Regions from separate parts of the Sorangium sp. So ce381 genome, predicted to be linked through region 2. Evidence: riboswitches for the same ligand, from Rfam matches in the RefSeq annotation. Region 2 holds a riboswitch; each other region holds the start of a gene.
What was found. Region 2 has a riboswitch for cobalamin ahead of WMF29_RS21165 (TonB-dependent receptor domain-containing protein). Riboswitches for the same ligand answer to the same signal wherever they lie in the genome.
Positions count from the first base shown of each region.

Region 1: another riboswitch for cobalamin. It lies ahead of WMF29_RS01345 (energy-coupling factor ABC transporter permease); the one in region 2 lies ahead of WMF29_RS21165 (TonB-dependent receptor domain-containing protein).
Region 3: another riboswitch for cobalamin. It lies ahead of WMF29_RS04870 (TonB-dependent receptor); the one in region 2 lies ahead of WMF29_RS21165 (TonB-dependent receptor domain-containing protein).

Region 1 covers NZ_CP150336.1:336,161-343,353, forward strand. The annotation lists gene WMF29_RS01315 (FAD-dependent oxidoreductase) at 1-677, opposite strand, end outside; gene WMF29_RS01320 (DUF3209 family protein) at 745-1,119, opposite strand; gene WMF29_RS01325 (CbiX/SirB N-terminal domain-containing protein) at 1,143-2,330, opposite strand; gene WMF29_RS01330 (ATP-binding cassette domain-containing protein) at 2,306-3,133, opposite strand; gene WMF29_RS01335 (CbiQ family ECF transporter T component) at 3,130-3,879, opposite strand; gene WMF29_RS01340 (hypothetical protein) at 3,869-4,192, opposite strand; gene WMF29_RS01345 (energy-coupling factor ABC transporter permease) at 4,216-4,929, opposite strand; cobalamin riboswitch at 5,028-5,235, opposite strand; gene WMF29_RS01350 (enoyl-CoA hydratase/isomerase family protein) at 6,402-7,193, opposite strand, start outside.
Region 2 covers NZ_CP150336.1:5,622,341-5,629,533, forward strand. The annotation lists gene WMF29_RS21165 (TonB-dependent receptor domain-containing protein) at 1-1,791, opposite strand, end outside; cobalamin riboswitch at 2,035-2,261, opposite strand; gene dhbC (isochorismate synthase DhbC) at 2,498-3,766, shown strand; gene WMF29_RS21175 ((2,3-dihydroxybenzoyl)adenylate synthase) at 3,763-5,433, shown strand; gene WMF29_RS21180 (isochorismatase family protein) at 5,532-6,524, shown strand; gene WMF29_RS21185 (siderophore-interacting protein) at 6,571-7,193, shown strand, end outside.
Region 3 covers NZ_CP150336.1:1,311,400-1,318,592, forward strand. The annotation lists gene WMF29_RS04850 (haloacid dehalogenase type II) at 1-503, opposite strand, end outside; gene WMF29_RS04855 (LysR family transcriptional regulator) at 760-1,698, shown strand; gene WMF29_RS04860 (hypothetical protein) at 1,686-2,180, opposite strand; gene typA (translational GTPase TypA) at 2,257-4,143, opposite strand; cobalamin riboswitch at 4,304-4,511, shown strand; gene WMF29_RS04870 (TonB-dependent receptor) at 4,749-6,992, shown strand.

The DNA of each region.
Region 1 (7,193 bases), 5.3 Mb from region 2:
GCGCCGAGCGAGACCAGGTGGTCGCGGAGCGGGTAGAGGACCGCGCCGTCGCCCGCGCAGAGCACGGCGTCGTACGGCCCGGCCGCGAGCTGCCCGTCCACGAGGGCGCACGCGCGCGCCGGCCGCTCGGGGTGGCCGATCGGGGGGAGGTCGCGGGCGACCGTGAGGCGAACGGCGGCGGGGAGGCGCTCGCGGACGAACGGCTCGGAGGCGAAGGTCTCGCCCGGCTCGACGAGCCAGAGCAGGTCGAGCTGCGCCGCGCCGGCGGCGGCAGCGCTGCGCGCGATTCCGAGGGCGGCGGTGATGCCGGTGTCGGTGGCGATCACGAGCGCGCGGCCGGAGAAGCCCGGCGCGAGCCGCAGCTTGCCCCAGGGGCCGCTCCACTCGAGCTCGGCGCCGACGGCGATGTCGTTGAGCACGTTCGACCCCGGCCCGGCGCCGATGCGCTTCACCGCGATCTCGACGGCGCGCTGCTCGGCGTCGCTGGAGAGCAGCGAGTAGGCGCGCTTCGCGAGCCTGCCGCCGGGCAGGGTGACGCCGGTGTTGATGATCACGTACTGCCCGCCGGCGAAGCCGATCTCCGCGCCGTCGACGCGCTCGAGCCGGAGCAGCCGCGCGGCGTCGCCGAGCGGCGTTGCGTGGGCGATCCTGATCTTCGGGTTGCCTTGTGTTGCCATGACGTCGCTCCTGTCTCCGCGCGGTCGCAATCACGCGCGATGGGCTCCCTCCGGTGAGGGGCGCGCTTCACTCGGCCGGGTAGATCTCGTGCACGAAGTCGTGCATCTCCTCGAGCTCCCGGTAGAGCCGGCCGAGCCCGTCGACCTGGGCGCGCAGATCGAGCTCGACCTGCTTCGTCAGGATGAGGAGCGAGCGCAGATAAGGCAGCTTCGGGTCGCCGGCGGGGGTCTTGGCGACCTTCTCCTGGAGCTCCACGAGCGACCCCTCGAAGAGGCGCGAGAGGTTCTTCAGGTCCCCGGCGCGCAGCATCGCCGAGACCGGCCCGGGCTCGGCGGCCGCGGCGCCGAGCTCGGCGAGCTCGTGCGTGCGCTCGGCGGGATCCTCGATGCCCAGGATGTTCATGAGCCCAAGGCGGAGCGCGGCGATCTCGTGACAGGCCATATCGGTTCTCTCCTATCCATCCTTCACTGCATGATGTCGTCGACGAGCCGGGCCACCAGCCGGTCGCCGAGCAGGTGCTCCTCGACGAGGTCCTTCGCGTCCTCCTCGCGGACGCCGCGGTACCAGACCCCGTCGGGGTAGACGGCGACCGTCGGCCCCTCGCCGCAGCGCCCCATGCACGACGTCCTCGTCACGCGGATCTGCTGCTGCTGGCCGGCCTGCTTCACGAGGCGGCGCACCGACTCGAGCAGCGCAAGGCTGCCGCGGTCCACGCAGTCGGCGTTGCCGCAGACGAGCACGTGCTTGCGCAGCGAGCGGTGGGCGTGCGGGTGGTTCGACGCCTGCGTGTGCGTGAGCGTGTGGCGCACGCTGTAGAGCATCGCCTTGAGCCCGCCGACCTCCCGGGCGAGCCCCGGCAGCGCGGTGCGGTACATGCACGTGTCGCAGGGGAGCGGCGCCTCGCCGGCGAACGCCTGGCGCGCGCGCTCGTCGATCAGCCCCTCGAGCGCGCTCGACCGGCCGAGGTGCGGCGCGAGCGACGCCCGGATCCACGGGTACGTCGAGGAGAAGCGGTCGACCTGCTCGGCGAGCTTCGTCATGAGCCGCCCGGCGAAGAGGAAGTAGGGGACCACCACGACGCGCTCCGGCCGGTGCCGCGCGACCCGCTCCAGCGTCTCCTCGACCGAGGGGCGGGTGACGCCGATGAAGGTCGGCTCGACGAGCTGGAGCCCGCGGCCCTCGCCGATGAGGCGCGCCGTCTTGCAGAAATCGCCGTTCGCGTCCGGGTCGCTCGACCCGCGCCCCACGACGACGAGCGCCGACCGGGCCCGCGCCGCCGGGTCGTCCGGCAGCGCGGTCGCGGCGCGCTCGAACGCGATCTGCGCGAGCGCCGGGTGCACGCCGAGCGGCCGCGCCGCCGAGAAGCGCACGCCCGGGTGCGCGGCCCGCGCCCGCTCGAGCGCGAGCGGGATGTCGTTCTTCACGTGCCCCGCGGCGAACAGGAAGAGCGGCACGACCGCCACCCGCGACGCCCGCGCCGCGAGCGCCGTAAGCGCGTCGGCGAGGTGCGGCGTCGCGAGCTCGATGTAGCCGTGCTGCACGGCGATCTCGGGCCGCGCCGCGGCGTAATCGGCCACGATCGCCTCGAACTCGGCGTTCGACGCGGCGTCGCGGCTGCCGTGGCCGATCAGCAGGAGACCGTCGTCATGCACGCGAGCGCCTCCTCCAGGGTGAGCGGGAGCCCCGCGCCGCCCTGCGGCGGCACAGGCCTCATCCGGGTCCAGAGCTCGGCGACCCACGGCCGCCGCACCCGCGCCCGCGCGAGGAGCTCCCCCCGCGCGAACACCTCCCGCGGCGGCCCGTCCGCGAGGACCTGGCCGTCGCCGAGCAGGACGGCGCGCGTTGCGAAGAGCGGCACGAGATCCACGGCGTGCGTCGCGGTGACCAGCGTGGTCCCCTGCTGCTCGGAGAGCGCGCGCAGCGTCTGGCACAGGGCGAGCTCGCCCTCCGGGTCGAGCCCCGCGGTCGGCTCGTCGAGCAGCAGCACCCGCGGCCGCATCGCCAGCATCCCGGCGATGCACGCGCGCTTGCGCTCGCCGAAGCTCAGCGCCTCGATGGCCCGATCGGCGAGGTGCGCGATCTGCACGGCGGCGAGCGCCTCCTCGGCGCGGCGCCGCGCCTCGGGCGCGGGCAGGCCGAGGTTTCGCGGGCCGAACAGGACGTCGTCGAGGAGCGTCGCGCCGAGCAGCTGGTCGTCCGGGTCCTGGAGCACGAGCGCGGCGCCCGCGGCGACGGCGTCCGAGGGCGAGCCCACGCGGCGGCCCGCGATCTCGACGCCGCCGCCGGGCGCCGTGAGGAGCCCGACGAGCGTCCGGAGCAGCGCGGTCTTGCCGGCGCCGTTGCCGCCGAGCACCGCCACGGACTCGCCCTCGGCGACGTCGAGGCGCACGTCGCGCAGCACGGGCTCGCCGTGCCGGTAGCCAATCCGGGGGGCGCGGAGCGCGATCGCGATCATCCGGCCTCTCCCGCGGCGACGCTGAGCCCGAGGGCCGCGATGGCGGCGGCGGCGAACGCGAGGTTCGCGGCGGGCGCGCTCGCCCTTCGGTCCGCCACGGGGAGCTTCCCCTGGTAGCCGCGGAGCTGCATCGCGAGCGCGGCGCTCTCGGAGCGCTCCAGCGTGCGGAGCGCCACGACGCCAGCGACGGCGCCGGCCGAGCGCGCGGCGGCGCCGGGGCGGGTGAACCCGCCGCGGAGCGCGGCGGCGCTCCACGCGCTGTCGGCCGCGCGCTGGAGCACGCCGGCGAAGCGCCGCGTCAGCGCGAGCAGCTCGACGAGGGCCGCGGGGACGCCGAGCCCGGCGAGCGCCGCCTCGATCTCGGCGGGCGCGGCGGCGCCGGCGAGCCACCGGAGCACCGCGGCCGCCGCGAGGACGCGCGCGCCGATGGCGACGGCGCGGCGGGCCCCCTCGGCCGTGATCGCGTCGACAGGGAACGGCGCGCCGGGGAGGAGCGGCGCCCCCGGCGTGAGCGCGAGCGCGAGCGCCGCCGCGACCGCGCCGATCCACGCGGCGGGCGCGGCGGCGCGGAGGACGGCGCGCGCGGGCGTGCCCTGGAGGTGGAGGGCCGCGCACGCGAGGAGGAGCAGCGCGGCCGGCGTGACGGGCGAGCGCGCGCCCGCGGCGACGCAGCACGCCGCCACGGCGGCCCCGAGGCGGAGCCGGGCGTCCACGTCGCGGAGCCGCGCGGGGGGATCAGTCCGCACGCAGGCCTTCGCCGCCGGCCTTGCCCGCGGGCGCGTCCGCGCGCTCGACGAAGAGCACGCGCGAGAAGTAGCCGAGGGCGAAGCCGGCGAGGAGCCCGGCCCACAGGAACGCGAACAGCAGGAGGTCGCCCTCGAGGCCCGCGAACAGCGGCCCCGTCTCGTGGCGCCCTGCGTCCTCGGCGACGCGGCGGACCACGGCCTCGTCGACGCCGTCCCAGGACGCGTTGCGGCAGGCGGCGAGCCAGAGGGCAGCGGCGAGCTGGAGCGCGCGCTCGCAGGCTACGCACGCGCGCCGCGCGAGCAGCGCTGACACCGGGCGCTGTCCGAGCCGCCGCGTCACGATGCCCCCGGGGCGAGCCGGACGACCTGGAGCCGGTCCAGGATGTCGGGCCGCCGGGTGCGCAGGAAGGCGAGCGCCCCCGCGGTCATGACGCCCTCGAGCAGGCCGAGCGGCAGCTGGGTGGGGACGAAGGCGAGGGCGACGCCCGTGAACATGGCCGTCACCGATCCCTCGCCCGAGAGCCCGAGCGCGAGCGCGAGCGCCGTGGTGGCGTACGTCGCCCAGTCCGACGTCACGCCCGCCAGGAAGCCCGCGACCCAGAGGTTCGCGCCGCAGCGCCGCGCGAGGTGGAAGACGAAGTATCCGGTGAAGGCGCCCGCGATGCCCATCGACGCGACGTCGGCGCCCAGCGTGGTGAGGCCGCCGTGCGCGAGGAAGAGGGCCTGGATAAGGAGCGCCACCACGGTGACGAGGACGGTCATCCAGGGGCCGATGAGCACCGCCGCGAGCCCTGTGCCGCACGGGTGGGAGCAGGTCCCGGCGGTCGGCACCGGCACGGGCATGCACGAGATCGCGAAGACGGCGGCGGCGATGAGGCCGACGAACGGCTTGTAGAAGGCGTCCTGCTGGGTGCGGCGCCGGAGCAGGTGGAGGGCGATCGCGACGAAGGGCAGGGCGAGCGCGTTCCAGGCGGCGCACCAGCCGAGCGGCAGGACGCCTTCCGCGAGGTGCATCGCGGCCGCGGGCCGGGGCGCGAGGAGCGTCCCCAGGGACACGGCGGCTATCGACAAAGAGCGGCCGTGAAGACCGATTTCGGCGCTCCGGGTGAAGTCCGCACCCGAACGCCACGAAGACGTGCGCAAGCTGCACCTCGTGGGAGGCTCGGGTAGGTCTCCCGGCTCATGGGTTCAGGGAGCTGATCGAGCTCCCAGCGCTGCGTCCACCTTCCCAGGCCTCGTCCAATGAGGCCCAGTGGTCTTCGGAGGCAGCTCCCCACTCACGGTGGCGGGACCGCGCCGGTTTTGCACCGGCTTCCCTGTTATGCCCTGGAGGGCACCCGAGGAATGGATTGTCAGGCCGGTGCTCGGTAATCCCGTTTCGTGCCCGGCGTCAAGGACGTCGCGCCCCGATCGCGGCGGAGGTGCCCAGCGGACGCTGCACGGGGCCTCGCGTGTCAGACGAGCTCACCGTCGAGCGCGCGGGCTCCGCCTTGCGCGCGCTGGCCTGCGCGTCGGCCCGCGTGTCCTGGCGACGCGATCGCGCGAGCTGGGCGCGCGCACCCCGCGTGCGCGGACCGGGCGAACCCGGGTGCGTCGACCCGGTGCATCGACCCGGGCGCGCGCTTCCACCTGGCGCGCTCCGGTCCGCCGCTGCACGCCGCGAGCTCCCTCGTCTACGGCGTCGGTGCGGCGGTGATGCCTGCGCTGGTGGCCACCTCGCCCTCGGGGGGCGCTGCAGCGGCGCACGAGGCCATCGCTGCCGAGGCGCGCCGTGCGCCTGTCGGGGCCCCCATCGAGCAGACAGGCGCGCGCCGGCGAGCCATCCAGGCCTGTCATGCGATGGCCCAGGCCGAGAAATTGACCCAGACGCATCAGGCGAAGAGTCGTCGAGCACACGTCGTGAAATATGTCCCCCTTAGATAAAACCTGTTTACTTTGTGGCCTCGCGCGCGCTGCGCGTATCGCGGCCTGCGCGCACGCAGGGGCTCTCGTGCGCTTGAACACAGGCGCCGGCGCGTTCCTTCCGTAGTGTGCTTTATTCGTCCTGGCTCTTTACTCGGGAGCAGGTGTCCGTTGTGCTGCCTGCCGCGTCGTGGCGTCTCTTATTGAAGAGATGGGGGATCTCGTGTTCGCTCGTCTCGGAATGCGAAATGAACGCTGCGCCGAGCGCTGTCTTCGGTGGAGGGGTATGCCCGGCTCGAACGTGAATTCCGGCAGAGCTTGTGTGTGTGGGTCGTGCGCTCGCCTGGCTGCCTTCGCGTCTGGAGCGCTCTGCTCGCCCGGCGTGCAGGCGTTGCACTTTGTTATCGACAACGCGCTTGCGGATGCCACAATCTGACTACCGCATGCGCACCGGCGCGGACCCCCCAGCCCGGAGCGCATGCGGTTTTTCTTCTTAGCACCGTGGCGGACGTTCAGGACTCCGGCGCGGTTTTCCTGCCGCGGTCATTCTGGGCCCCCCTCCAGCGTGATGCGCGGTATTTTTTTGCCCCTCGAGCGCGCGGTTCGTGCCTTCCGAGGCGTCACTTTCCGGTGAACGTGGCCTGGGATTTCGCCAGGAACGCTTTCATTCCGAGCTGTTGATCTTCGCTGCCGAAGAGCGCCGCGAATGCCTGGGCTTCCAGCTCGTTGGCGGCGGCGAGGTCGAGGCTCTCGCCGCGCAGGAGGACGCGCTTGGCGGCGGCGACGGCGAGCGGGCCGCGCGAGGCGATCTTGAGGGCGGTCTCGTGGGCGCGCGCGAGGAGCTCGGTCGCCGGGAAGACGGCGTTGACGAGCCCGATCGACAGCGCCTGCTGCGCGGTGATCATGTCTCCTGAATAGACGAGCTCGCGCGCGCGTCCGGGCCCGACCCGTCGCAGCAGCCGCTGGGTTCCGCCGAACCCCGGGATGACGCCCAGGTTCACCTCGGGCTGGCCGAGCTTGGCGCCTTCGGCGGCGTAGATGAAGTCGCAGGCGAGGGCGAGCTCGCAGCCGCCGCCCAGCGCGAAGCCGTTGACGGCGGCGATCACGGGGAAGGGGGCAGTCTCGATGAGCTCGGCGAGCCGGTGGCCAGCGTCGGCGAACCGCTTCGCGGCGATGCTGTTCATGGTCGCCATCTCCGCGATGTCCGCGCCGGCGACGAACGCCTTGCCGGCGCCGGTCAGCACCGCCGCGCGCACCTCGTTGCCCTCGGCGGGCGTGAGGAGGTCGCGGAAGGCCGCGGTGAGCTCGCCGAGGACGGCGGGGTTCAGGGCGTTGAGTTTGTCGGGCCGCTGGATGGTCACGGTGGCGACGTGACCCGCGCGCTCGACGGCGACGAACTGGAGCGTACCGCG
Region 2 (7,193 bases):
CTGGTACACGGCCCGGAGCTCGCCCGACGCGCCCGAGAACACGGCGCCGTCCGGACGGTTCCACTCGGCGTGCAGGCGCGGCGCGACGACGAGGCGCGAGCGGAACGGGAGGATGTCGTTCCTCGTCGTCCGCCCCGGCGTCGTGTCCCGCGGATCGAGCAGCGTCGCCGCGATCTCGGCGCGGAGGAACGGGGTCACCTCGACCCCGGCCAGGAGCTCTGCGCCCACGACGCGGGCGCGGCCGACGTTGTACGGGCTCACGTAGCCCTGGCCGGATTTCTCGTACGCGACGAGCCCGGAGACCGCGCTCCCGAACGCGAACGCGTCGATGAAGGCGCCGCGCACGACGGCGCCGCGCCCCGTCTGCGCCCGGATCCCGGCCTCGATCGTGGCGCCGGACTCCGGCTCGAGCTCCACGTTGCCGTGGACGACGCCGGAGACGCCGTACACCTCGCCGAGCGTCGGGACGCGGACGTAGCGGCCCACGGTCGCGAGGAGCCGGATCCGGTCGCTCCCCGCCTCCACGCCGACCCGCCCGGTCGGGACGAGCACGTCGCAAGGGCGCTCCCGGTCCGCGCCGGTGGCGTGGCACTCCCCGCTCGCGAGGGCGTGCAGCGCGAGCCCCTCGCCGAGGCTCACCTCCGCGCTGACGGCGCCGCGCGCGAACGAGCGCCGCGCGCGCGCGAGCGGGACGTCGTCCGGCGCGCGCGAGATGCCCTCGCGCGCGACCGAGAGCACGGGCCGCACCCGGAGCCGGTCGGCGAACGAGAGCGTCGCCCCGAGCGTCTGCTCCAGGCGGCGGCCCGCGAGCCGGAGCTCCGGCGTGAGCAGCGCGAGCTCGAAGAGGGGATCGTGGACCTCCGAGCGCGCCTCGATGAACGAGGTGCGCGCCTCGATCGCGTGCTGCGCCTCGCCGCCGAACGGCACCCGCGCCACGACGGACGTCAGGACGCGCCGCGACTCCCCCCGCGCCCTCCGGGATGGCAGGAGCGCGAGCCTCGGCATCCCCTGCTCGCGATCGGTGCCGTTCGCGATCACGTCGACGATCGCGCCGCCCCCGAGCTCGACGCGCGCGAGCGCCCACGCGTCGATCGTGCGCACGTCGGCGTTCTGCCGGCGCTCCAGGGTGTCGTCGCTCTCGTCGAAGAGCGTCCCGCGATCGTCCACGAACGTGTAGCGGTTCTCCGCGGCCTCGGCGCTCACCCCGACGATCGAGCTCACCGGCCCCGCGCTGGCGCCGGCGAACGCCCACCCGCGCCGCGCGCCGAGCGAGCCCGCCATCGCCCCCACGCCGGCCGTCGTCCGGGAAGGCCGCCGCGGCTCGAAGAAGATCGCGCCGCCGGGGCCGAGGCGGTCGGCCTCGATGGGCGCGTTGCCGCGGTAGATCTCGACGCGCTCGATGAGCCAGAGGGGCACGAGCGAGAGATCCGCCGTCCCCACGACGTCGTCGTTCAGGCGGACGCCGGCGAGGTACACAGGCGTCTGCGTGGCGGTCGCTCCCCGGAGGGCCGCGGTCGCCGGCCCGCCGAAGCCGCCCGACTCCTCCACGCGGACGCCCGGCTGCGTGCGGAGCACGTCCGCCGCCCCGAGCCCCGCGCCGGTGAGGCGATCGCGGCTCAGCACCGACCCCGCGACGGACCTGTCCTTGGGCGGCGCGGGCGCGCGCAGGCGATCCCCCTCGACGCGCACCTCCAGCGGGGCTGTCTCCGGCGGAGCGGCAGCGCGATCGCCCCCCTGCTCGCCCGCCGGCCTGCGCAGATCGTCAGCGCGGGCAGCCGGCAGGGCTGCCACGGCGCTGCCGACCGCGAGGGCGAGCCAGCACGCCGCGCCGGCGCTCCGGCGCCGACGCGACCGACGATCAGAGGAATCAACCATTCACGCGCCGCCTGCCCGCGTCGACCCAGCGCTGCTCCGGGTGAGCCGAGAGCCGAAGCGAGGGGGCTGCGTGACGGGCCACGGCACCGCGCGCGAGCGAGGTGGTCGAGGGCCTGCGCGCCTTCCCCTCGAAGGCTCAGGTCAGCGCGCGCCAGCGCACCGGCGCGCGCACCTTCGGCAGGTCTTCGGACTCACGGGCGCTGCGGCCGTCGCCGGCCGCTCTCCTACGGATCACCGCTTCCCAGGCTGCTCTGGTGCATGCCCAGTGCTTCTTGGTGATCGTCGTTCCCGTTCACCGCTGCGGGGGCAGTCCCGGATTCTCACCGGGTTCCCTTTTCAGCTCGCCCGGCGATGGCCGGGCGAGCACCGATGGCGGGGCGACTCGTCGCACCCGTCACGCAGGATGTCAACGCAGAAGCGAAGCCCCGGAGCGCCCCGTCCACGGGCCCCACCGACGGCACACACCCGAGACAGAATCGGGAGTCCCTTGACAGTTTCGATCTTCCGTGCCATGAGTTACTTGAAACTGATTTTCTTTATCATAATCAAGCGGCCCGAGACCTGACGTCCAGCGCCCGATGACCCGAGCCCACGTGGCTCTCGACGCCCATCGGAGCTGAATGTGACGAGTTCCATCTCGATGCCGGCCTCTGCCGCGCTGCCCGCGGTGAACGCAGGGCAGCTGTTGAAGCAATACACCCCTGAGTCGGCGTTCTTCTTCGCGTCGCCGACACGCACCCTGCTCGCGCAGGGCGTACACGACATGATCCTCGAGCCGAACGGCGCGGATCAGGGCGACCGCCTCGCGGACCGCGTCACAAGGGTGCTCGCGGCGGCCTCGAGGGCCGGCGCCGGCCAGGGCCTCCCCATGGTGGTCGGCGCGGTGCCGTTCAACAGCACGTCGCCCGCTCACCTCATCGTGCCGCGGACGATCCAGAGCGCAGGCCCGCTCAACCACACGTCGGAGTCGCCGAGAGCGCACCTGCCGATTGCCATCCAGGAGCTGCGCCAGGTCCCGGAGCCCCGCGACTACGTGCGCGGCGTCGAGACGGCGGTGGGCCTGATGCGGTCCGAGGTGCTGAGCAAGGTGGTCCTCTCCAGGATGCTGGAGATGGTCCTGCGAGAGCCGGTCGATCTCCGCCTCGTCCTCCAGCGCCTCTCGCAGCAGAACCGGAACGGCTACACCTTCGCCGCGAACCTCTCGGATCCGACCGCGGGGCTCTCCGGCGCGGAGCGCGGCGTCGCGATGTCGCGCGCGCGGACGCTCCTCGGCGCGAGCCCGGAGCTGCTCCTGTCGCGCTCCGGGCTCCGGGTGATCGCCAATCCGCTCGCCGGCTCCGCGGTCCGCAGCCCGGACCCCGACGAGGACCGCCGGCGGGCGATCGCCCTGCTCGCGTCCGAGAAAGACCGGCACGAGCACGCCATCGTCGTCGACGCCGTGGCCGCCGCGCTCCGGCCGTTCTGCCGGCGCCTGAGCGTCCCCGACGAGCCTTCGCTCACGCAGACCCCGACGCTGTGGCACCTGTCGAGCCGGCTCACCGGGGAGCTGCGCGATCTCTCGATCTCCTCGATGAAGCTGGCCACAGCGCTGCACCCGACCCCCGCGGTGTGCGGATACCCGACGGACCGCGCCCGCGACGCCATCGAGGCGATCGAGCGGTTCGACCGCGGGTTCTTCACGGGGCTCGTGGGCTGGTCCGACGCCAGCGGCGACGGCGAGTGGGCGGTCGTCATCCGCTGCGCCGACGTCGCCGGCCGGGCGCTCCGCCTCTATGCCGGGGCCGGGATCGTCATCGGCTCCAGCGGCGAGCACGAGCTCGCCGAGACCACCGCCAAGCTCGGGACGATGCTGAACGCGCTCGGCCTCGACCGGGCGCCGGAGCGGGCATGAGCGCTCCGGAGGAAAGCCCGCAGGCGCCCGCGCAGGCGCGGAGGCAGGCGCTCGACGGCTGGACTCCGTGGCCGGCCGAGATGGCCGATCTCTACCGGCGCGCCGGCTACTGGCGCGGCGAGACCTTCGGGCGCCTGCTCCGCGAGCGGGCCGCGCGGCACCCCGATCGGATCGCGCTCGTCGGCGGCGATCGCCGGGTGAGCTACGGTGAGCTCGATCGGCGCGCCGATCGCCTCGCCGCGGGCCTCCTGCACCTCGGGCTCCGGCCGGGGGATCGCGTCGTCGTCCAGCTCCCGAACATCGCGGAGTTCTTCGAGGTGTGCTTCGCGCTGTTCCGGCTCGGGGCGCTCCCCGTGCTGGCCCTGCCCGCGCACCGGCGCGCCGAGATCGCGTATTTCTGCGAGCACACCGAGGCGGTCGCGTACGTCATCGCCGACCGGGACGGCGGGTTCGATTACCGGGAGCTGGCGAGCCAGATCCGGCGCGACGTCGGGACCTTGCAGCACGTGCTCGTGGCCGGCGAGCCGGGCGAGCACACAGCGCTCTCGAGCCTGGACCGGGAGCCCGTCGAGCTCCCGGAGCCCGCCGCGGGGGACGTCGCCTTCTTCCAGCTGTCCGGCGGGAGCACCGGCGTACCGAAGCTCATCCCGAGGACGCACGACGACTACCTCTACAGCGTGCGGGCCAGCGCGGAGATCTGCGGGCTCGACGAGGGCAGCGTCTACCTCGCCGTCCTCCCCGTCGCGCACAACTTCACGCTCAGCTCGCCCGGGAGCCTGGGCGTGCTCCACGCCGGAGGCCGCGTTGTGCTCTGCCGCCGCCCCAGCCCGGACGAGGCGTTCCCGTGGATCGAGCGGGAGCGGGTCACGCTGACCGCGCTCGTGCCGCCGCTGGCCTCGGTCTGGCTGGAGTCGGCCCGGGCGGCGCGGCACGACCTGTCGAGCTTGAAGGTGCTCCAGGTGGGCGGCGCCAGGCTCCCCGCGGAGGTCGCGCGCCGCGTGGGGCCGACCCTGGGCTGCAAGGTGCAGCAGGTGTTCGGGATGGCGGAGGGGCTCGTCAACTACACCCGCCTCGACGACCCCGACGCCATCGCGCTCGAGACGCAGGGCAGGCCCATCTCGCCCCACGACGAGGTCCGCGTCGTGGACGACGACGACCGCGACGTCGAGCCCGGGCAGGTCGGCCACCTGCTCACGCGAGGGCCCTACACGATCCGCGGCTATTACAGGGCCGACGCGCACAACGAGAAGGCGTTCACGCGCGACGGCTTCTACCGCACGGGCGATCTCGTGCGGCGGACCGCCGCCGGCTACCTCGTCGTGGAGGGCCGCGCCAAGGATCAGATCAACCGCGGCGGCGAGAAGATCGCGGCCGAGGAGGTCGAGAACCACGTCCTCGCCCACCCGGCGGTGCGCGACGCGGCGCTCGTCGCCATGCCGGACGCCCACCTCGGCGAGCGATCGTGCGCGTTCCTCGTGGCGCGCGGGCAGCCGCCGCCGGCGAGGGAGATCAACGCCTTCCTGCGCGAGCGCGGCGTCGCCCAGTACAAGGTGCCCGATCGCATCGAGTGGCTCGACGCCCTCCCGACGACGAGCGTCGGCAAGGTGGACAAGAAGGCGCTCCGCCGGTGGATCGCCGACAGGCTCGCGCAGGGAGCGCGCGCCTGAGAGGGCAGCGCGGGCCGAGGCGGCGCAGCGACGCCCGCGGCCCGTTCCATCGACAGGAGCGCTGCGACCAGAAGAGACGAGGAGAGAGAGGAACGACCATGGCCATCCCCCGCATCCAGACCTATCGCATGCCACGAGCCGACGAGCTCCCGGAGAGCCGGGCGTCATGGCGGCCGGATCCGGGGCGCTCCGTCCTCTTGATCCACGATATGCAGGAGTATTTCCTCGGCTTCTACGACGCGAGCGCGTCCCCGATGGTCGAGCTGATCGAAAGTGTCCGCCTGCTCCGGGAGCGGTGCGCGGCGAGCGGGATCCCGGTCGTCTACACGAAGCAGCCCGCCGAGCAGACGAGGGCCCAGCGCGGTCTGCTGACGGATCTCTGGGGGCCCGGTCTGACGCAGCAGCCCGACAAACACGAGATCGTGCGCGAGCTCGCGCCTGGAAGCGCCGACACCGTCCTCACCAAGTGGCGCTACAGCGCCTTCCAGCGCACGGAGCTCCTGGATCTCATGCGCCGGTGGGGCCGCGATCAGCTGATCGTGTGCGGCGTGTACGCGCACATCGGGTGCCTGCTGACCGCGTGCGAGGCGTTCATGAACGACGTCCAGCCGTTCCTCGTGACCGACGGGACCGCCGATTTCTCCCGGCAGCAGCACGACATGGCCATCACCTACGTCGCGCAGCGGTGCGGCGTCGCGCTGCCCACGAGCGACGTCCTCGCCGCGCTCGCGCCCCGCGAGCGGGCGAGCCCCCTGCGGCGCGAGGCGCCGGCGCCGGCGCCGCTCGGGGGGACGCAGGACCGGACGCCGTGGGTCGAGCGCCTGCGCGGCGAGGTGGCCGAGGTCCTCGACCAGCTCCCCTCGGCGATCTCCGATCGCGACAACGTCCTCGATCTGGGGCTCGACTCGATACGGCTCATGACGCTCGTCGAGCAGTGGCGCGCCGCGGGGATCGACGTCGCGTTCGTGGACCTCGCCGAGCTGCCGACGCTCGGGCACTGGTGGGAGCTCCTGTCGACCCGGCTGCCGCGCGAGGCGAGGCCAGCGCCCCGGCACCGCGCGGAGGCGCCCATCCAGGAAGCCACCGGCTGACCGGCCGAGCTTGCCCCACGACGGCTTCCCCATGGCACAGGTCACCATGAATCGCGTCGCGACATCCCCACCCGGGCCGGTGGCGCGCACCCCGCCGCGCCTGCTCGAGGTGCTGCGCACGACCGCGATCTCCCCCCGCATGCGGCGGATCACGCTGGGCGGCGAGGCGATCGCGGGGTTCCCCGCGCGCTGCGGCGGCGCGCACATCAAGGTCTTCTTCCCGCGCGGCGACCAGGCGGCGCCGGAGCTGCCCACGCTGGGCCCGGACGGCCCCGTCTGGCCTCCGATGCCTCGGCGGCCGATCACGCGCACGTACTCGGTGCGCAGGTACGACGCGCAGGCCGGCGAGCTGGACGTGGACTTCGTCCTGCACGGGGACGAAGGCCCCGCGTCGCGGTGGGCCCACCACGCCAGGCCGGGCGACCGCATCGGCATCGCCGGACCGGGCGGCCCCGATCCGATGCTCGGTCCCGCGGACTGGTACCTCCTGGCCGGCGATCTCTCCGCGCTGCCGGCCATCGGCGCGCTGCTCGAGGCCCTGCCGAAGACGGCGCGCGGCCACGCCGTCGTCGCGGTCCCCGACGCGGCGGACGTGCAGGAGATCGATCACCCGCCGCACGTCGCGCTGACCTGGATCTACCTGCAGGGCGAACACGCCCCGGGCCCCCG
Region 3 (7,193 bases), 4.3 Mb from region 2:
AGCATCTTCGGGGTGAAGTTCGACAGGAACGACAGCCGGATCCCCGCGCCTCTCAGCGCCCCGAGCGCCGGCAGCACGTCAGGCCACGCCCGGAGATCGAGGTACGCGCCGAGGAGCCGCGCCCGCTTCTCCTCTCCGAGATCGAGCGCCAGCGCGCGCTCGGCGAACACCAGCGCATCCGCCGTCACCTGCCAGAAGTCGGCATACTCGTGGGAGGCGACCCGGAGCCACGTGTACTCGAATTGCCGGGTGCGCCACGCCTCGCTCAGCAATGCACCCTTGCCAGGACAGAGCTCCTCCGCGAGCGCCGCGATCGGCCGCGGATCGAAGATCGGAAAGGCGTCGAAGGCGATCGCCTTGATCTTCGATCCCGCCGCCGGCCGCGGCGGCGCCGGCCCGTGCTGCGCGGCACAGGAGGTGGTCCCGGCCGGCGCCGAGCCCAGGAAGCCCGCCGCGGCCGTTCCGGTCACGCGGTGGAGAAACTCACGACGATTCGTCAACATACCAGCCTCCATCCGACCATCCGATGTGAAACACACGACCTGCGAGAGCGCGAGAACGCGAGTGCCCGAGCGCCCGAGCGCCCGAGCGCCCGAGTGCCCGAGTGCGAGAGTGCGCGGGGTCGCGGGTGCGCGAACGCACGCTGGAGAGCATGCGCGGTCCGCCGTTGCCGGGGGATCCACCATCGACGTAGACTCGGCATGCACCTTTGCATGGCGCGGAGCGCTCTCCGGCAGCAGCGCCCCGCGCCCCGGAGCCATGCTCGACTGGGACGATCTGCGCTACTTCCTCGCCGTCGCGCGGCACGGCAACCTCTCCGCCGCCGCGCGCGCGCTGAAGGTCACCCAGCCGACCGTGGGGCGGCGCGTCGCGGCGTTCGAGCGGCACCTCGGGGCGAGGCTCTTCCAGCGCTCGCCGTCGGGGTTCACGCTCTCGGCCGCGGGCGAGAGCGTGCTCGGCCACGCCGAGCGCATGGAGCAGGACGCGCTCGCGGCCGAGCGCGCCGCCGCCGGGCGCGACGCGGGCCTGAGAGGCCACCTCCGTATCACCGCGTCCGAGTGGCTCGCCACGCGCGTCCTCGGGCCGCTGCTCGTCCCGTTCCTCGCGCGCCACCCCGCCATCTCCGTCGATCTCATCGCGGACGCGCGGTGGCTGAGCCTGCCGCGGCGGGAAGCGGACATCGCCCTTCGCCCCGCCGCGTTCGAGCACCACGAGGTCTTCCAGCGCGAGGTCGCGCGGATCGGGTTCGGCCTCTATGCATCGGAGGCTTACCTCGCCGAGCACGGCCCGCCGGACTGGGGCCGGCAGTGCGAGGGCCACGCGCTCGTCACCATGAACGACGATCCTCCGGCGATCGCCGACCTGTCGTGGGTGCGCGCCGTCGCCGCGAAGGCCCGCGTCGCCGCGCGCACCAACGGCCGCGAGCCCCAGGCGACGATGGGGGCCGCCGGCGTCGGGCTCGTCTGCCTGCCCCGCTACCTCGGCGACGCGACCGCCGGCCTCCGCCTGCTCTCGCCGCCCTCGCCGCCGCCAGGGCGCAAGCTGTGGCTCGGGGTGCACCGCGATACGCGCGGGGTGCCGCGCGTGAAGGCGCTCGTCGCGTTCGTCGTCGACGCCCTCGGGCCGCTCCGGAGCGCCCTCGACCCCGGCGCGCGGCCGCGCGCGTCAGGCGGCGAGCGCCCCCGCTACCGGCCCTGATCGCGCTGACACGCCCTGAGCTGCTCGAACGGCGCGTCGCACGTCTGGGGCAGGAAATCGGTCCTGCACTCCCGATCGCGCCCGCTCAGGCAATCGAAGAGCGACGCGATCGACGGCGCGAGGAACTCGCAGGGGATCCGGTCCGCGGAGACGATGGTCTCGCCCATGCAATCGAAGAAAGGAGCGGTCTGCGCGTTGCAGGGGCGCTGCTCGGAGAGCAGGTCGGCGCAGCGCTCGCGACACCGGAGCTCCGGACACGTGACGCCGTCGAAGAGCGAGCAGAAGAAATCGCACGAGGCCTTCTGCTCTTCGATGGACGGCCGGCCGGAGCTCGCCGACTGCGACCCCTCGGCCGCGCCTGCGCCCCCGGCGCCGTCGGAGCTCTCGGGGAGCCCGTCGACGACGACGGCCCCGCCGCAGGCGCCCGCCCCCGAGAGCGCGACGACCGAAGCCAGGAAAGCGAAGAGCGGCGTCGTTCTCATCACGGCATCTTATAGCGCGGCAAGCACGGCAGGGGCGCGCCTCGGACGTCCCGCACGTCCCGCGCGCCCGCGCCGCTCACTCCACCGCCTGCGATTGCTCGATCGCGTCCTCGCGGCGCTCGCGGCGGTTGCACGCGAGCACCTTCTTGCGGACGCGCACCGCGTCGGGCGTGACCTCGACGAGCTCGTCGCCGTCGATCCACTCCATCGCCGTCTCGATCGTGAGCAGCCGCGGGCTGGCCAGGAGGACGTTCTCGTCCTTGCCGTGGTTGCGCACGTTCGACAGCTTCTTCTCCTTGATGACGTTGACGTCGGTGTCGTTCGGCCGGTTGTGCTCGCCGATGATCATCCCCTCGTAGACCTCGACGCCGGGGACGATGAAGAACATGCCGCGCGGCTGCAGGTGGTGCAGCGCGTACGGGGTCGCCACGCCGACGCGATCGGCGACGATGGCGCCGGTCGGGCGGCGCATCATCGGGCCGCCCCAGGGCGCCCAGCCGTCGAACATCGTGTTGAGCAGGCCCGTCCCGCGCGTCGCCGTCAGGAACTCGCCGCGGAAGCCGATGAGCCCGCGCGACGGCACCCGGAACTCGAGGCGGGCGCGGCCGAAGCCGGGGTTCGTCATCTTCACCATCCGGCCGCGCCGGGAGCTGAGGCGCTCGGTCACGATGCCGACGTAGGTGTCCGGCACGTCCACGACCACGAGCTCGAGCGGCTCCATCACCTCGCCGTCGATCTCGCGCGTCACCACCTCGGGGTTCGAGAGCTGCATCTCGTACCCCTCGCGCCGCATCGTCTCCACGAGGATCGCGAGCTGGAGCTCGCCGCGGCCGAGCACCACGAACGTGTCGGGCACCTCCGTCGGCTCCACCCGGATCGCGAGGTTCTTCATCGCCTCGCGCTCGAGCCGCTCCTTCAGGTGACGGCTCGTCAGGTACTTCGACTGCTTGCACTTGCCGGCGAAGGTCGACGTGTTGACGCCGATCTTCATCTTGATCGTCGGCTCCTCGACGACGATCCGCGGCAGCGCCTCGGGGTGCGCCGGATCCGTGATCGTGTCGCCGATCGTGACCGCGTCGATCCCGGCGATCGCGATCACCTCGCCCGCGACGGCGCTCTCGACCGCGACGCGCTTCAGCCCCTCGTAGGCGTAGAGCATCTTCACGTAGCCGCGCGACTGGCCGCCCTCGGCGAGGAGCGCGACGTCGGCGCCGGACCGGGCGGTGCCGCGGACCACCCGGCCGACCGCGAGCCGGCCCACGTACTCGTCGTGGGTCGTGTTGCAGACGATGACCTGGAGCGGACCGTCGGGGTCGCCGGAGGGGCCGGGGACCCGCTCGAGGATGGTCTCGAAGAGCGGCTCGAGGTCCTTCGCCTCGTGCTCGAGCTCGCGCTTCGCCTGGCCGAGCTTCGCCACGGCGTAGAGCGTCGAGAAGTCCATCTGCGCGTCGCTCGCCTCGAGGTCGCAGAAGAGGTCGAACACCTCGGAGAGCACCTCGTGGGCGCGCGCGTCGCTCCGGTCGATCTTGTTGATGACCACGATGACCGGGAAGCCGCGCTGGAGGCACTTCGAGAGCACGAAGCGCGTCTGCGGCAGCGGGCCCTCGGCGGCGTCGACGAGGAGGAGCGCCCCGTCGGCCATCATGAGCGTGCGCTCGACCTCGCCGCCGAAGTCGGAGTGGCCGGGCGTGTCGACGATGTTGATCTTGACCCCGCGGTACCGGATGCTCGTGTTCTTCGCGAGGATGGTGATGCCGCGCTCCCGCTCGAGGTCGTTCGAGTCCATGACCCGCTCGGCCACGACCTCGTTCTCTCGGAAGGCGCCCGACTGGCGGAGCATGTGATCGACGAGGGTCGTCTTCCCGTGGTCGACGTGGGCGACGATGGCGATATTGCGGAGATCGTTACGGGGCATATACGGCGGCGGCCGTGTAGCACGCGACCCACGGAGGAGCGAGCCCATCCTCGCTAGAGCCCGAACGTTCGGCCTGCACGGCAGCGGCGCGGCAGCCGCGCAGGGAGGCGCTCGGATGGAGAGCGCGAGGCGCGCGCGTGGCGCGGGCGAGCCCGCGCCGGGCGGGCGAGCGGAGCGCTAGCGATTGACAGCCGAAGGCGCGCGGCCATAGGGTGCGCGCCGTGCTGGTGCCCGGGCGTTCGCCTGGGCCGAAGAGGGAACCCGGTGAAATTCCGGGGCTGCCCCGCAGCGGTAAGCGAGAACGACCTCCACCCCAAGCACTGGCCCGACGAGGGCTGGGAAGCGGTGGACAGTAGGGAGCCGGCCAGGCCGGAGCGCTCGCGAGCCCGAAGACCTGCCAGCGCCCGGCGGCGGGAGACATCCGGCGCCGGTTCGACCTGGGAGCCTCGAGGGAGGCGGTGAGGTCCGAGCCGGTGCAGCTCTGCCTCTGCCACGTCCCGGATACCGAACCGCCCCCGCGTCGCCTTCCGGTCGCCCGCGGGGGCGAGAGGTCGGTCCAGCGCACCGTGCGATGGCCAGCCATTTCGTCCTCGCGGAGCTCGACGCGAGCGGCCCGAAGCCGCTCCGCGCGATTGCGGCGAAGGAGGACACGAATGCTGCGCGAGACGGTCACGACGAGCCACGGGCACCGCCATCCATTTCATCTGCTCGCCGCGTTATCCATGGTGCTGGCCGCCGCGCGGCCCGCGCGCGCCGAGGGCGACGCCCCCGCGGCGCCCGCCGCCCCGCCGGAGGCCGCCGCTGCACAGCCCACCGGTGAGGGCACGCCCGCGGGCGGCGCCGCGACCCCTGCGGGCAGCGCAGGCGCGCCCGAGGGCGACGCCGCGATCGAGGTCACGATCCAGGCGGAGAAGCCGGGCAGCGAGGCCGCGTCGCGCGTCTCCGTCGGACACCGGGAGCTCGAGCTCAGGCCGAGGCTGCGGCCGGGCGACATCCTCGAGTCGGTCCCCGGGCTCTTCGCCGTGCAGCACGCGGGCGGCGGCAAGGCGAACCAGTACTTCCTCCGCGGGTTCGACGCGGACCACGGGACCGACGTCGCCTTCTTCGTCGACGGCGTGCCCGTCAACATGGTCAGCCACGGCCACGGGCACGGCTTCACCGATCTCTACTTCATGATCCCGGAGCTCGTGACAGGGCTCGACGGCTACAAGGGGCCTTATTACGCCGGCATCGGCGACTTCGGTACGGCGGGCGCCGTCAACCTGCGCTTCGCCGAGAAGCTCGAGGAGAGCTACGCGCAGGTCAGCCTGGGGCAGTACGGTATCCAGCGCGGCCTCGTCATCGCCTCGCCGGATCTCGGCGACGCGTGGCGCGCTGTGGCCGCGGCGGAGATCTACCGGAACGACGGGCCGTTCGTGAGCCCGGAGCGGCTCAAGCGCTTCAACGTGTACCTGCGGGCCACGCACGATCTCGGCGACACGGGGAAGGTCCAGATGACATGGATGTCGTATGGATCGACCTGGCACGGCTCCGGCCAGATCCCCGCGCGCGCCGTGTGCGGCGAGGGCGAGCAGGGCGGGCTGAACCCGCCGCCGTCGGCGTTCGGACAGCCGTGCATCGACCATTTCGGCGCCGTGGATCCGACCGAGGGCGGGGCGACCGAGCGGCACATGGCGTCCCTCGCCTACTCGACGGCGTGGCGGGACGCCGATCTGAGCGCGCTGGCCTACCTCGTCCGCTACCGCTTCACGCTGTACTCGAACTTCACGTTCTTCAGCGAGGACGCCGTCCACGGCGACCAGATCGAGCAGAACGACGACCGCACCGTCGGGGGCGCCGATCTCCGGTTCCGCAGGCAATACGAGATCGGCGGGGCGAGATTCACGACCTCGCTCGGCGCGCAGATCCGCGCGGACGCGATCGACAAGTCCCTCCACCACGACGAGGCGCGCGAGCGGCTCGAGGAGAAGAGCAGGACCCACGTCGACGAGAGCCAGATCGGCGTCTACGTCGAGCAGGACGCCCGGCTCCGGCGCTGGCTCCGCGTCGTGCTCGGGGCGCGCGGGCAGTGGATCGACGTCAACGTGGACGACCCGGGCGAGGACCTCGAGAGGACGGGGAACAGGTCGAGCGGCACCCGGGGGCAGATGCAGCTGCTCCCGAAGCTCACGGCGATCGTGTCGCCCGTCGAGGGGCTCGATCTCTTCGCCCACTTCGGGCGGGGCTTCCACTCGAACGACGCGCAGGGCGCGGTGCTGGGCGAGGGGGCGGCGACGTTGATCACGCCCGCGACGGGCTATGAGGTCGGCGTGCGGGTCGCGCCCTTGCGCGGGCTGTCGCTGAGCGGGGCCGGGTTCCTCCTCGACGTGGACTCGGAGCTGGTGTGGAGCGGCGACGCGGGCGCGACCGAGGCGTCGGGGCAGACGCGGCGCTACGGGATCGAGATCGGCGGGCGCTACCGGCTCGGGAGCTGGCTCTTCGCGGACGTGGACGCGACCTTCACCCGCGCGCGCTTCCGCGAGAACGCCGGCAACGCGAGCGCGGTCGCCCTCGCGCCGACCCGGACGCTGACCGCGGGTGTCGGCGTCCGCCCGACGTTCGGCGCCTTCACGCCGTTCGCGGCGCTGCGGGTCAAGGCGATCGGCGCGCGGCCCGCGACCGAGGACGAGTCGCTCACCGCCGAGGGGTTCACGGTCGTCGACGCCAACGCCGGGCTGCGGTGGAAGCACGTCGAGGTGGCCGTGGACATCCAGAACCTCTTCGACACGACGTGGCGCGAGGTCCAGTTCGCGAGCGAGTCGCGGCTGCCGTACGAGCCGGCCCCGGTCACCGGGATCCACTACTCGCCGGGGTGGCCGTTCACGGCGATCGGGCGGGCGACGCTGTACTGGGAGTAGACGCAGCGCCGCCTGAAGCGATGTCGACTCCGATGGTCCGCGCCGTCCCCGCCGCGCGTTCCACTCCACTCATGCCGGGTGGTCCTCAGGAATGCGCGACAACCCTGCTCTCGACCCATCCACGGCGCCGTCATGGCCCCTCCACGCTGCGGCTGGCCGGGGAGCTGGGGCGCCGTAGCGCTCGCCAGTCGCGGTGTCCTC